Regions from separate parts of the Streptomyces sp. NPDC048295 genome, predicted to be linked through region 1. Evidence: riboswitches for the same ligand, from Rfam matches in the RefSeq annotation. Region 1 holds a riboswitch; each other region holds the start of a gene.

The links. A riboswitch is a leader RNA that binds a small molecule or an ion and turns the genes downstream of it on or off. The one in region 1 is predicted to bind cyclic di-AMP.
Region 2: linked by a shared signal. The riboswitch ahead of AB0D53_RS31850 (M23 family metallopeptidase) and the one ahead of AB0D53_RS08480 (M23 family metallopeptidase) in region 1 are both predicted to bind cyclic di-AMP.
Region 3: linked by a shared signal. The riboswitch ahead of AB0D53_RS06480 (NlpC/P60 family protein) and the one ahead of AB0D53_RS08480 (M23 family metallopeptidase) in region 1 are both predicted to bind cyclic di-AMP.

What each region holds. Positions count from the first base shown of each region.
Region 1 is NZ_JBEZLL010000004.1:407,701-411,820, forward strand. Features, by position in the region: gene AB0D53_RS08465 (SPFH domain-containing protein) at 1-387, shown strand, start outside; tRNA gene AB0D53_RS08470 (tRNA-Met) at 464-537, shown strand; gene AB0D53_RS08475 (PP2C family protein-serine/threonine phosphatase) at 714-1,880, shown strand; cyclic di-AMP (ydaO/yuaA leader) riboswitch at 2,153-2,305, shown strand; gene AB0D53_RS08480 (M23 family metallopeptidase) at 2,317-3,426, shown strand; gene AB0D53_RS08485 (aldo/keto reductase) at 3,641-4,120, shown strand, end outside.
Region 2 is NZ_JBEZLL010000027.1:26,927-31,046, forward strand. Features, by position in the region: gene AB0D53_RS31845 (GntR family transcriptional regulator) at 1-552, opposite strand, end outside; gene AB0D53_RS31850 (M23 family metallopeptidase) at 778-1,569, opposite strand; cyclic di-AMP (ydaO/yuaA leader) riboswitch at 1,583-1,749, opposite strand; gene AB0D53_RS31855 (pitrilysin family protein) at 2,029-3,411, opposite strand; gene AB0D53_RS31860 (pitrilysin family protein) at 3,438-4,120, opposite strand, start outside.
Region 3 is NZ_JBEZLL010000003.1:401,684-405,803, reverse strand. Features, by position in the region: gene pcrA (DNA helicase PcrA) at 1-1,557, opposite strand, end outside; cyclic di-AMP (ydaO/yuaA leader) riboswitch at 1,805-1,969, shown strand; gene AB0D53_RS06480 (NlpC/P60 family protein) at 1,968-3,113, shown strand; gene AB0D53_RS06475 (hypothetical protein) at 3,169-3,522, opposite strand; gene AB0D53_RS06470 (C40 family peptidase) at 3,837-4,120, shown strand, end outside.

The DNA.
Region 1 (4,120 bases):
CGCACCCTGGCGGAGGCGGCCCGTGACCGGGTGAAGTTCGAGGCCGACGGCAACGCGTACACGGAGCGGGCCCTCGCCCAGGCCCAGGCCGACGCCAACAGTGCGCGCGCCGCCTCGCTGCGTGACGGCAACCAGGAACTCATCGCGGCCAACCGCATCGTGGAGAACCTGCCCGCCCTGGCCGACGCGGCAGCCCGGGGCATGTCCGGCGCCGACCTCACCGTCCTCAACGGCACCAACGGCGTCAACGAGATGGCGGCGGGCGTCGTCGGCCAAGGGCTGGCGATCCTCCACGCGCTGCAGCGCGGCGCGAACCCGATGAAGCAGCCGGCGGTCGACGGGAAGGCCGCTTCCGCGCCGCGCATCTCCGGGACGAACCCGTCCTGAACGGGCCGGGGTGAAGGCCCGGCGAACCCGAGTGGTCAAAAGAGCGCCGGAGATGCCGTAGAGTTGTGTTCACCGACGCGGGGTGGAGCAGCTCGGTAGCTCGCTGGGCTCATAACCCAGAGGTCGCAGGTTCAAATCCTGTCCCCGCTACTTGAAGAATCAGGCCCGGCACGCATATCGCGTGCCGGGCCTGATTCGTTTCGCGCCGCGCCGCGCGCGTCCCTCCAATGGCCGATGCGGAGTCGCCGCCCCCGTCCGTGCCGGTGAGCCTGGGGTGGGGCGCGGTACCGTCCGCAGCCGCGCGCGTACCGGGCAGGAGACCACAGGTGTGGAAGCGGGAGAAGCGTCGCGGCAAGCACGCCGGGAGCGGTACCCGGCAGTTCGTGCGCGCGCTGCCCGCCCTGATGATTCTCGGCGGGCTGGTGTTCGACGCCCTCACCCCGGAGCCCTTCACCGCCATTCCGTTGTTCGTGGCCGCTCCGCTGATCGCCGCCCCGTTCTTCTCGCTGGCCAGCACCATCCGCACCGCTGTCGCCTCGATGCTGGCCGTCATCGCGCTGCGCCTGTCCAGCAGTACGTTGCCGGAGGCCGTGCCGCTGATCGAGCTGCTCACCCTGGCCACGGTCTCGGTCCTCGCGGTGGTGATCAACGGGGTCGTGCGGCGCAGCAACGAGCAGCTGGCCTCGGCGCGGTACATCGCGGAGACGGCCATGCGCGCGGTGCTGCCGCAGCCGGCCGACCGGATCGGCGGACTGCAGGTCGCGGCCCGGTACGAGGCGGCGCAGGCGGACGAGTTCGTCGGCGGTGACCTGTTCGCCGTGTCGGACACCCCGTGGGGGGTGCGGCTGGTGGTCGGGGACGTGCGGGGGAAGGGGCTCGAAACGGTGGAGACGGTGGCGGTGGTCATCGGGGCGTTCCGCGAGGCGGCCGAGCAGGAGGCCTCGCTGGCGGGGGTGGCGGGGCGGCTGGAGCGGGCGCTGGCCCGGGAGGAGGCGCGGCGGGGCGGGCTCGACGTGCTCGAAGGCTTCATCACCGCCGTGCTGGCCGAGATCCCGTCCGGACTGTCCCGGGTGCGGATCGTCAACCACGGTCACCCCGAGCCGATCCTGCTGCACCCGGACGGTGCGCTGGAGGTGCTGAGGCCCTCCGTGCCGGCGCTGCCGCTCGGTATGTCCCTGGGGGTGTGGCCGGAGCGGACGGACGAGTGGGATCTGCCGGCCGGGACGACCCTGCTCCTCTACACGGACGGGCTCTCCGAGGCACGGAACGCCGAGGGGGTGTTCTACGACCCGGCGGCCCGGCTGCGCGGGCGGATCTTCCCGGGGCCCGAGGAGCTGCTGTCCGCGCTGACCGATGACGTACGCCTGCACACGGGTGGCGAGACGACCGACGACATGGCCTTGCTCGCGGTCGTACGTCCCGCGCAGGGGCAGCCGGACCGGCGCAGGACCGTGCGGATCGTCGGCGCGGAGAAGGCGTCGGGGGCGAGGTGAGGGGACGGCGCGTGGAGACGGCGCGAGGGGCGGAGCGCGCGATGCCACCGTGCGTAATCGAAAGGAGTCGCTCCGCATAACGTTTGACGCAACGTCAGAAACAGGGTAGTGACTGAAGGGCGGTCAACTCGTCCGATTGCACCCGCTTGTGTCCCGTAAAGTCCAGGCCAAAGACGTGAACGATCAGTGGGAACAGCTTGGAATACGGCCCCGGTGTCTATTAACGTTCGATAACGCAGCGCGGTCGTCCCAGCCGTCGTCAGTGGCGGCACCGTGCGCGAGCGCCGAATTCCGCAAGGGAACCGGGGAACCACCTACATGGGGTGAATCGGACACCTGTGTCTCGTGAGAGACGGAGGGGCCCGTAGGAGACCTTCCTGCTCCGAACCCGTCAGCTAACCCGGTAGGCGAGAAGGAAGGAAAGGAGTGCGCCCCCGTGGCGTCCAACAAGCCTGCCCCCGAGGCCCCGTCCCGGTTCGATCCCGACTACGGCACCGGCTACGGTGCCGAGTTCACCGGAGAGTTCGGCGGCGACCTCCGCACCGACGGCAACAGCGTTGAGCCGGAACGCGGTTGGGACGAGTGGAACCCCACCGAGGAATCGGTTCGCCCGGTGCGCGGCAGGCACCGCGTCGCCAAGCAGCGCAACGGGCTCGCCCGCAGCTCCACGGTGCTGGGTGTCGGTGTCATAGCGGCGGTCGGCGCGGGTGGCATGGCCACCGCGCAGGGCAAGCCCCCGGTCTCCATCTCCGTGCCCGACGCCATCACGGACAACCTTCCCGACGCCAAGTCGCTTCCCGGTGTGGGCTCCCTGTTCTCCGACGGGTCCGGGGCGGACAAGGCGGAGGTCGCGGCAGCCGAGGCCCCGCTCACCACCGCCGGCATCACCACCGCCGAGGTCGAGCAGGGCACGACGGACGCGGGCGAGGCGCTCCGCGCCCGCATCCTCCAGCAGGCCGAGCAGCAGCAGGACGCCGCCGACGCCGAGGCCAAGGCGGCCCAGGAGAAGGAAGCCGCGGAGAAGGCCGCCGCCGAGGCCAAGAAGCAGCAGGACGAGGCCGAGGCCAAGGCCGCCGCCGAGAAGAAGAAGGCGGAGGAGGAGGCCAAGAAGAAGGCCGAGGCCCTGCGGCTCGCCAAGCTCGCCGCCAGCTACGCCATCCCGACCTCCTCGTACACGATCACCTCGACCTTCGGCCAGGCCGGTTCGATGTGGTCCTCCGGCTACCACACCGGTCTCGACTTCGCGGCTCCGACCGGCACCCCGATCAAGGCCATCCACGGCGGCACGGTCAAGTCGGCGGGCTGGTCCGGTTCGTACGGCTACCGCACGGTGCTGGAGCTCGACGACGGCACGGAACTGTGGTTCTGCCACCAGTCCTCGATCGGCGTCAGCGTCGGCCAGAAGGTCACCACCGGCGAGACGATCGGCCGGGTCGGCGCGACCGGCAACGTGACCGGCCCGCACCTCCACCTGGAGGTCCACACCGCCGGCGGCACGGGCGTCGACCCGATGGCCTGGCTCCGCGGCAAGGGCCTCAACCCCTGAGGCGACGCCCGCCCCGATGAACCCCGGCAGCCCTGACGCTCACCCCCCGACGTCAGGGCTGCCGGTCTGCTGAGAGGGCACGGAGAGCGGGTGCACGGAGGAGCGGGTGCACGCGACGGCGGATGCGCCGCAATCCGGTCATGGCGGGCCCTGAGGACTCACCGCAATGCCGGAATCCGGAATAGCGGGCGGACCGGATTTCGTTGATCCACTCATGACTTCTCTTCGCAGGCTGGGCGCCTCCGGCCTCCAGGTATTCCCGCTCGCCCTCGGCGGCAACGTCTTCGGCTGGACCGCCGACGAGGCACAGTCGTTCGCGGTGCTGGACGCCTACACCGCGGCCGGGGGCAACTTCATCGACACCGCCGACGCCTACACCGCCTGGGTCCCGGGCAACGAGGGCGGCGAGTCGGAGACCGTCATCGGCAAGTGGCTCGCGGCACGCTCCAACCGCCGCGACATCGTCATCGCCACCAAGGTCGGCGCCCACCCCTCGTACAAGGGGCTCTCCGCCGCGAACATCAGGGCCGCGGCCGAGGCCTCGCTGCGCCGGCTCGGCACGGACCACATCGACCTGTACTACACGCACTTCGACGACGAGACCGTCCCGGTCGAGGACATCGTCACCGCCCTCGACCAGCTGGTGAAGGAGGGCAAGGTCCGGGAGATCGCCGCCTCCAACATCAGCCCCGAG
Region 2 (4,120 bases), on a different contig from region 1:
GTCGCCGCGTGCCACCGCGTCCACGATGGCCCCGTGCTCGGCCCAGGAATCCACCGGGCGGGCGGGCCGGTCGACCGCGTACATCCACGCGGTCTTGTGCCGCAGCTGGGTGAGCAGCGCGATCAGGCCGGGGCTGCCGGAGGCCTGCGCCAGCGTCTCGTGGAACCAGTCGCCCAGTGGGCGCAGGTCCTCGCTCTCGCCCCGCCTGGCCCGGTCCTGGCCGAGCCGCACGAGGCCGCGCAGCACCTTGAGGTGGGCCTCGGTGCGGCGTTGCGCGGCGCGAGCGGCGCCCAGCGGCTCCAGCAGCGTCCTGACCTCCAGGAGGTCGGCCGCCTCCAGTTCGGTGGGCTCTGCGACGCAGGCGCCGGCGTGCCGGCGGGTGACCACGAAGCCCTCGGACTCCAGGGTGCGCAGCGCCTCCCGCACCGGGACACGGGAGACCCCGTAACGGCGGGCCAGCAACTCCTCCGTGAGACGGCTGCCGCATTCGAAGACACCGGAGACGATGTCGTCGCGGATTGCCGTGCATACCGAATGCGCTGGAATGCGCATGTCCGAACCTCCGCCTCAATCCCCGCGAATCGCGGCCGGCCGACGCCTGTTCCGTGACTCTATTGCAATGCGGCCGCATTTCCGATGCCGGGCGGAAATTCATGAATATCTTTTGGTCACGGGGCGGTCCGCCGGACGGCCGTCGCCCATGGCCGCCCGGCGGGTACGTCGAAGGCCCCGGCATGCTGCCGGGGCCTTCGACGGGGTGCTGCGACGGTGCGTCGGTCAGACGTTGACGCCGTGGGCGCGCAGATACGCGACCGGGTCCATGTCGGAGCCGTACGACGGTGTCGTCCGGGCCTCGAAGTGGAGGTGCGGCCCGGTGGAGTTGCCGGTCGAGCCGGAGAGGCCGATCCGCTGGCCCGCACCGACGCTCTGGCCGACGGAGACGCCGATCGAGGAGAGGTGGCCGTACTGGGTGTACGTGCCGTCCGTCATCCGGAGCACGATGTTGTTGCCGTACGCGCCGCCCCAGCCGGCCTCGACGACCGTACCGGCGCCGACGGCGACCACGGAGCTGCCGGAGGCGGCGTGGAAGTCGATGCCGGAGTGGCTGCCGGAGGACCAGAGCGAGCCGCTGGACTTGTAACCGGTGGTGACGTACGAACCGGCGACCGGGAGCTGGAAGGCGCCGAGCCGGGCGCGCTCGGCGGACCGGGCGGCGCGCGCCTTCTCGGCACGGGCCTCGGCGGCACGCTCGGCGTCCGCCTTGGCCTTCGCTTCGGCCTTCTTCTCGGCCTCGGCCTTCCGCCGGGCCTCCGCCTTCGCCTTCGCCGCCGCGTCGGCCTGGTGCTGCTGCGCGTCGGCCTGGGCGTCGATCCGGTCGGCGAGGGTCTTGTCGATGGCGATGACCTGGCCGAGGCCGGTGTCGCTCACGGAGTCCGCGGCAAGGGCGGGAGCGGCCAGGCCGCCGACGACGCCGGTGGTGGCCAGAGCCGCGACACCGACCGCCTTCGCGCTCGTGCGCGTCAGTCGGCTCGGGGCACGGTGCTTCCCGGTGGCACGGGTGAACGCCATGAAGTGGCTGATCCTTTCCTTCCTTCTCGCCTACCGGGTTAGCTGACGGGTTCGGAGCAGGAAGGTCTCCTACGGACGCCCCGGCCCCATCCGGGCTCAGGCATCCGATTCACCCCAGGGACTGCGTGGGTCCCCGGCTCCCCGGGCTCGCGCCTGACGGGGACTCGGCGATGACTGCCCGGTACGTCGCGGATGCGGCATACGAGTGACGGACAGCCGAGCCGACGCTAAGCGGGGCCACTTTCATTCACCAAACGGACAGGCCGTTTTGTAGCGCATCCCACAGGGCAGACAGGCAACCTCCGTACCAGAACGGACAAAAGGGAAGGTCTCAGCGAGATCCTGCTCGCTGAGACCTTCCCTTTTGTCCAGATGTGAGGCGATACGCTCGTTACCTCGGTGCGGGGCGGTGTGTCGGATCGCTCCGATCGGGCAATGCCCGTCGGACGGTGCCGGTCGTCAGCCGGTGACCACCGACACCTCTCCGATGCCCAGGGCCCGGACGGGCTCCTCGATCCGTGCCGCGTCGCCGACCAGGATCGTCACCAGCCGGTCACCCGGGAAGGCGTTGACGACGGCCGCGGTCGCCTCGACCGTGCCGGTCTCCGCGAGCCGGGCGTACAGGTGCGCCTGGTAGTCGTCGGGGAGGTGCTGCTCGACCTGGTCGGCGAGGGTGCCCGCGACGGAGGCCGCCGTCTCGAACTTCAGCGGCGCGACCCCCACGAGGTTCTGCACCGCCGTCTCGCGCTCCTCGTCGGTCAGGCCCTCGGCCGCCAGCGTCCGCAGAACCGTCCACAGGTCCTTGAGCGCGGGCTCGGTGGACTCCGTGTCGACCGAGCCGCTGATGGCCATCATCGCGGCGCCGGTCGCGCCCGATGCGGAGTCCGGGGCCGAGGACCGCAGCACCTGGGCGAAGGCCCGTACGCCGTAGGTGTAACCCTTCTCCTCGCGCAGCACCCGGTCGAGGCGGGAGGTGAGCGTGCCGCCCAGGCAGTACGTGCCGAGCACCTGGGCCGGCCACACGCTGTCGTGCCGGTCGGCGCCGATCCGGCCGATGAGCAGCTGCGTCTGCACCGCGCCCGGACGGTCGACGATCACCACCCGGCCGGTGTCGTCGGCGGTGATCGGCGGGGCGGGACGCGGCTCGGCGGCCTCTCCCGACCAGTCGCCGAGGGTGTCGGCGAGCAGGGCGTCCAGGTCGATCCCGGTGAGGTCGCCGACGACCACGGCGGTCGCCGCGGACGGCCGGACGTGGGCGTCGAAGAAGGCGCGCACGGCCGCCGAGTCGATCCGCTCCACCGTCTCCTCGGTGCCCTGACGCGGGCGCGACATCCGCGCCGAGGCCGGGAAGAGTTCCTTGGAGAGCTGCTTGGCGGCGCGGCGGGCCGGGTTGGCCTGCTCGTGCGGGATCTCGTCGAGCCGGTTGCGCACCAGCCGCTCGATCTCGCTGTCGGCGAAGGCCGGCGCCCGCAGCGCCTCGGCGACCAGCGCGAGCGCCTTGGCCAGCCGGGAGGCCGGGACCTCCAGGGAGACCCGGACGCCGGGGTGGTCGGCGTGCGCGTCGAGGGTGGCGCCGCAGCGCTCCAGCTCGGCGGCGAACTCCTCGGCGGTGTGCTTGTCGGTGCCCTCGGACAGCGCCCGCGACATGATCGTGGCCACACCGTCGAGGCCCTCGGGCTCGGCGTCCAGCGGGGCGTCGAGGAAGATCTCGACCGCCACGACCTGCTGGCCGGGGCGGTGGCAGCGCAGCACCGTGAGGCCGTTGGGCAGGGCACCCCGCTCCGGCGCGGGGAAGGCCCAGGGCCGGGCCACGCCGGGGGCCGGCTGCGGGTGGTACTGCATCGAAACTCCAGTCGCGGCAGCGTCGGTCACTTGCCCGCTCCTTCGTGCGCGTCGGTGTCGTCGGCGTCGGTGTCTGCGGGCTCGGCCGATTCGACCGGCTCGTAGACCAGCACCGCCCGGTTGTCGGGGTGCAGCTGGGCCTTGGCGGCCGCCTGGACCTCCTCCGCAGTGACGTCGAGCACCCGCTGCACGGCGGTCAGGGCCAGCTGCGGGTCGCCGAACAGCACGGCGAACCGGCACAGTTCGTCGGCGCGGCCGGCGACCGTACCGAGCCGGTCCAGCCATTCGCGCTCCAACTGGGCCTGCGCGCGCTCCATTTCCTCGGGCGTGGGACCCTCGGCGGCGAACCGGGCGAGCTCCTCGTCGACCGCGGCCTCGATCTGCGGCACCTCGACGCCGCCGGACGTCTTGACGTCCAGCCAGCCCAGCGAGGGCGCACCGGCCAGCCGCAGCAGCCCGAACCCGGCCGCCACGGCCGTACGGTCACGGCGGACCAGGCGGTTGTGCAGCCGCGACGACTCGCCGCCGCCGAGCACGGTCAGCGCGAGGTCCGCCGCGTCGCACTCGCGGGTGCCGTCGTGCGGCAGCCGGTAGGCGGCCATCAGTGCCCGCGCCGGGACCTCCTCGCGCACCTCCTCGCGCAGCTGCTCGCCGATGATCTCCGGGAGCGAGCCGTCGCGCGGCGGCTGCTTGCCGTCGTGGGAGGGGA
Region 3 (4,120 bases), on a different contig from region 1:
CGCCATGCCGTACGCCTCGTCGACCCGGCGCAGCGCCTGCGGGAAGGTGATCTTCTCGCGCAGGGACAGCGCGTCGATCATCGCCTCGGCGCGCTCGCCGATGCCGCGCTTGGGCACGTTGAGGATGCGGCGCAGCGGGACGGTGTCCTCCGGATTGGCGAGGACGCGCAGGTAGGCCAGGATGTCCCGGACCTCCTTGCGCTCGTAGAAGCGCACGCCGCCGACGACCTTGTAGGGCAGGCCGACACGGATGAAGATCTCTTCGAAGACACGGGACTGCGCGTTCGTACGGTAGAAGATCGCGACGTCGCCGGCCTTGGCGTCGCCCGCGTCGGTCAGCCGGTCGATCTCGTCGGCGACGAACTGCGCCTCGTCGTGCTCGGTGTCGGCGACGTAGCCGGTGATCCGGGCGCCCGTGCCGGCGTTCGTCCAGAGGTTCTTGGGGCGGCGGCTCTCGTTGCGCTCGATGACCGCGTTGGCGGCGGAGAGGATCGTCTGCGTGGAGCGGTAGTTCTGCTCCAGGAGGATCGTCGTCGCGTTCGGGTAGTCCTCCTCGAACTGGAGGATGTTGCGGATGGTCGCGCCGCGGAAGGCGTAGATCGACTGGTCCGCGTCACCCACGACGCACAGCTCCGCCGGGGCGTCGCCCTCGCCCGCCGGGCCGACCAGCTCGCGCACCAGGGTGTACTGGGCGTGGTTGGTGTCCTGGTACTCGTCGACCAGGACGTGGCGGAAGCGGCGGCGGTAGTGCTCGGCGACGTCCGGGAACGCCTGGAGCAGGTGGACCGTCGTCATGATGATGTCGTCGAAGTCCAGCGCGTTGGCCTCGCGCAGCCGGGACTGGTACATCGCGTAGGCCTGGGCGAGGGTCTTCTCGAAGCCGTCCGCGGCCTGGCCGGCGAAGGTCTCCTCGTCGATCAGTTCGTTCTTCAGGTTGGAGACCTTGGCCGTGAACGACTTCGGCGGGAAGCGCTTCGGGTCGAGGTCGAGATCGCGGCAGACCAGGGCCATCAGCCGCTTGGAGTCGGCGGCGTCGTAGATCGAGAACGACGAGGTGAAACCGAGCCGCTTCGACTCGCGGCGCAGGATGCGTACGCACGCGCTGTGGAAGGTCATGACCCACATCGCGTTGGCGCGCGGTCCGACGAGCTGCTCGACGCGCTCCTTCATCTCGCCCGCGGCCTTGTTGGTGAAGGTGATCGCCAGGATCTGGCCGGGGTGCACCCCGCGCTCCGCGAGGAGGTGGGCGATCCGGTGGGTCAGCACCCGGGTCTTGCCCGAGCCGGCCCCGGCGACGATGAGCAGCGGGGAGCCCGCGTGGACCACGGCGGCGCGCTGCTCCGTGTTCAGCCCGTCGAGGAGCGCCGCGGCGTCGATGACGGGGCGGTGCGCGCCGTCGCGGTAGTAGGCGTCCCTGGGCGGCGGGGGCCCGTCGAACACGCCCGCGAAGAGGTCCTCCGGCACCGCTTCGGGTGCGGAGTCCTCGGGGGGCGGCGGGGGCTCTTCCTCCGAGTGCTGGAGGCCGGCCAGGAAGCTGTCGTCAAAGAGGCTGCTCATCGCTAGTCGAGTCTAGGCCGCCCCACCGACACCCGGAGGCCGCATGGCGAACCGCGCACCGCGACGGACACCCAGCGGAGGGGCGCACCCACAGCCCGTGAGGAATTCCGGGCCTCCACCGCCCCATTCCGGCAAGGTCACGAAAATGTATCGGGCATATCGAACATCAACCTTCACAGCAGCACCATGGGTTGGCTAGCGTGCTCGACCGGGCGGCCCGTACCCCCTTGAGGCGAACCACGCCGAGCGGGCGCCTCCGCCGAATCCGGCCGCCCTCAGGGGAGTTCGGAACCGGGGACCCATGAGCAGTACCGGGGTGAATCGGTCCTTATCCCCCACTCGGACCGTAGGGCAGCCTTCCGTTCCGCCCGAACCCGACAGCTAACCCGGTAGGCGGTCCACGGAAGGAGATGCCGGCCTTGGCATCCCATCGCAAGCCGCGCACCCGGGTGCGCACCACCGCACCGGCCGTCGGTCTCACCACCGCGGCGCTGGCGTCCGTGACCCTGCTCTCCACGCAGAGCGCCATGGCCGCACCCGATCCGAAGCCCGGCGTCGAGGACGTACAGAAGAAGGTCGACGACCTCTACCGGCAGGCGGGGACCGCGACCCAGCAGTACAACCAGGCGAAGGAAGCCTCCGCCGCCCAGCGCGCCAAGGTCGACGCCCTGCTGGACGACGTCGCCGAGCGCGCCGACAAGCTCAACGAGGCGCGCAGGACGCTCGGCGCCTACGCGGCCGCGCAGTACCGCAGCGGTTCCATCACACCGAGCGCCACGTTCTTCCTGGCCGACGACCCGCAGTCGTACTTCGACCAGAGCCAGCTGATGGACCGGATGACCAGCCGGCAGCAGCAGGCGATCACGGACTTCCGTACGCAGCAGGCCAAGGCGTCGAAGAAGCGCGCCGAAGCGGTGCGGAGCCTGGAGACGCTGACGACGACGCAGAGCACGCTGCGCACCAGCAAGCAGGACGTGCAGACGAAGCTGGGCGAGGCGCGCACGCTGCTGTCGAAGCTGACCGCCGAGGAGAAGGCGCGGCTCGCGGCGATCGAGCGGAAGAAGGAGGCCGAGGCCAGGCGCAAGGCGCAGGAGCTGGCGAAGCAGCAGGCCGCCGCGAAGGCCGAGGCCGACCGCAAGGCCGACGAGGCCGCGAAGGAGTCGGGCGGCGGTACGGGGACGGGCACCGGCTCGGACAGCGGCGCCACGACCAAGGCGGAGAAGGTGCTCGCCTTCGCCAGGGCCCAGATCGGCAAGCCGTACGTCTGGGGCGCGACGGGCCCGGCGTCGTACGACTGCTCCGGCCTCACCCGGGCCGCGTGGAAGGCGGCGGGGGTCGACATCCCGCGCACCACGTGGGACCAGGTCAAGATCGGCACCCGGGTCGCCACCGCGGACCTGCGGCCGGGGGATCTGGTGTTCTTCTACGACGACATCAGCCACGTCGGCATCTACAAGGGCGACGGGATGATGATCCACGCACCGAAGCCCGGGGCGAACGTGCGCGAGGAGTCGATCTACTACATGCCGATCTACGGCAGCGTGCGGCCCGCGTAGCGGGCCTCCACGCGCCGTACCGCCCCGGTGCCGGGGCGGTGCGGCGCGGGCGGGATCAGGTCCAGAGCGTGGCGATGAAGATGTTGAGCATCGTCAGTCCGCCCACCGCCGCGAAGGCGCCCTTGTCGACCGTCTCCTCGTCCCGCTTGATGTAGACGAGCGCGAGGACGACGACCAGGACCAGCAGCTTGACGCCGATCTTGATGTTGTTCACGTGGTTGCCGTCGGCCTCGTTCAGCCCGACCAGTGCGACGCCGGTGACCAGCATGGTCAGCGCGCCGTGCAGCATCGCCGGGACGAACCGGGCCGTGCCCGCGCCCATCGCCTTCATCTGGGTCAGGAAACCGCCCAGCAGGGAGGCGATGCCGATGATGTGCAGGGCGACGAAGACATGAATGAGTACGTCCATGAGGCCGCAGCCTAGCTCCGGCCATATCACCACTCGGCAGGCAGGTATACCTTCCTGACCACTTCACTCGCGTCTGTACCAATTGCCTTACTCTGGTGCAATTTTTCCGATCACTCGACGACATTGCCACGCCAAATCAAGACAATAAGCGTCATTACGACTCCTGCCCGTGCCCCGGGTTTAGCGTCGCTGAGCAGGTGGCCGGCTCCACCGCCGCTCCGTACGCGGACAGTGCACCGGTCGCCCCGCCGAGAGTTGTGGCGGGCCCGTCGGCATCCCCCGGCGGGCAGTCGTCAGGAAGGACGCACGCCCTCGTGGCAGCGCATCGAAAACCCAAGCAGCGCCCGTACACCGGCCCTGCTGCCCGCACCGCGGCGACCCTGGCCTTCGCCGGGGCCGCCACCGCCGCCGTGATGCCCGGCCCGGCGCACGCCGACCCGCAGCGCACCCCCGTCCAGGTCAAGACCGAGGTGGACCGGCTGTACCACGACGCGGAGGTCGCCACCGAGCAGTACAACGGCGCGAAGGAGAAGGCGTCCGCCGCCGAGAACGCCCTCGACGAGCTGCGCGACGAGGCCGCCCGCAGGACCGAGCGCCT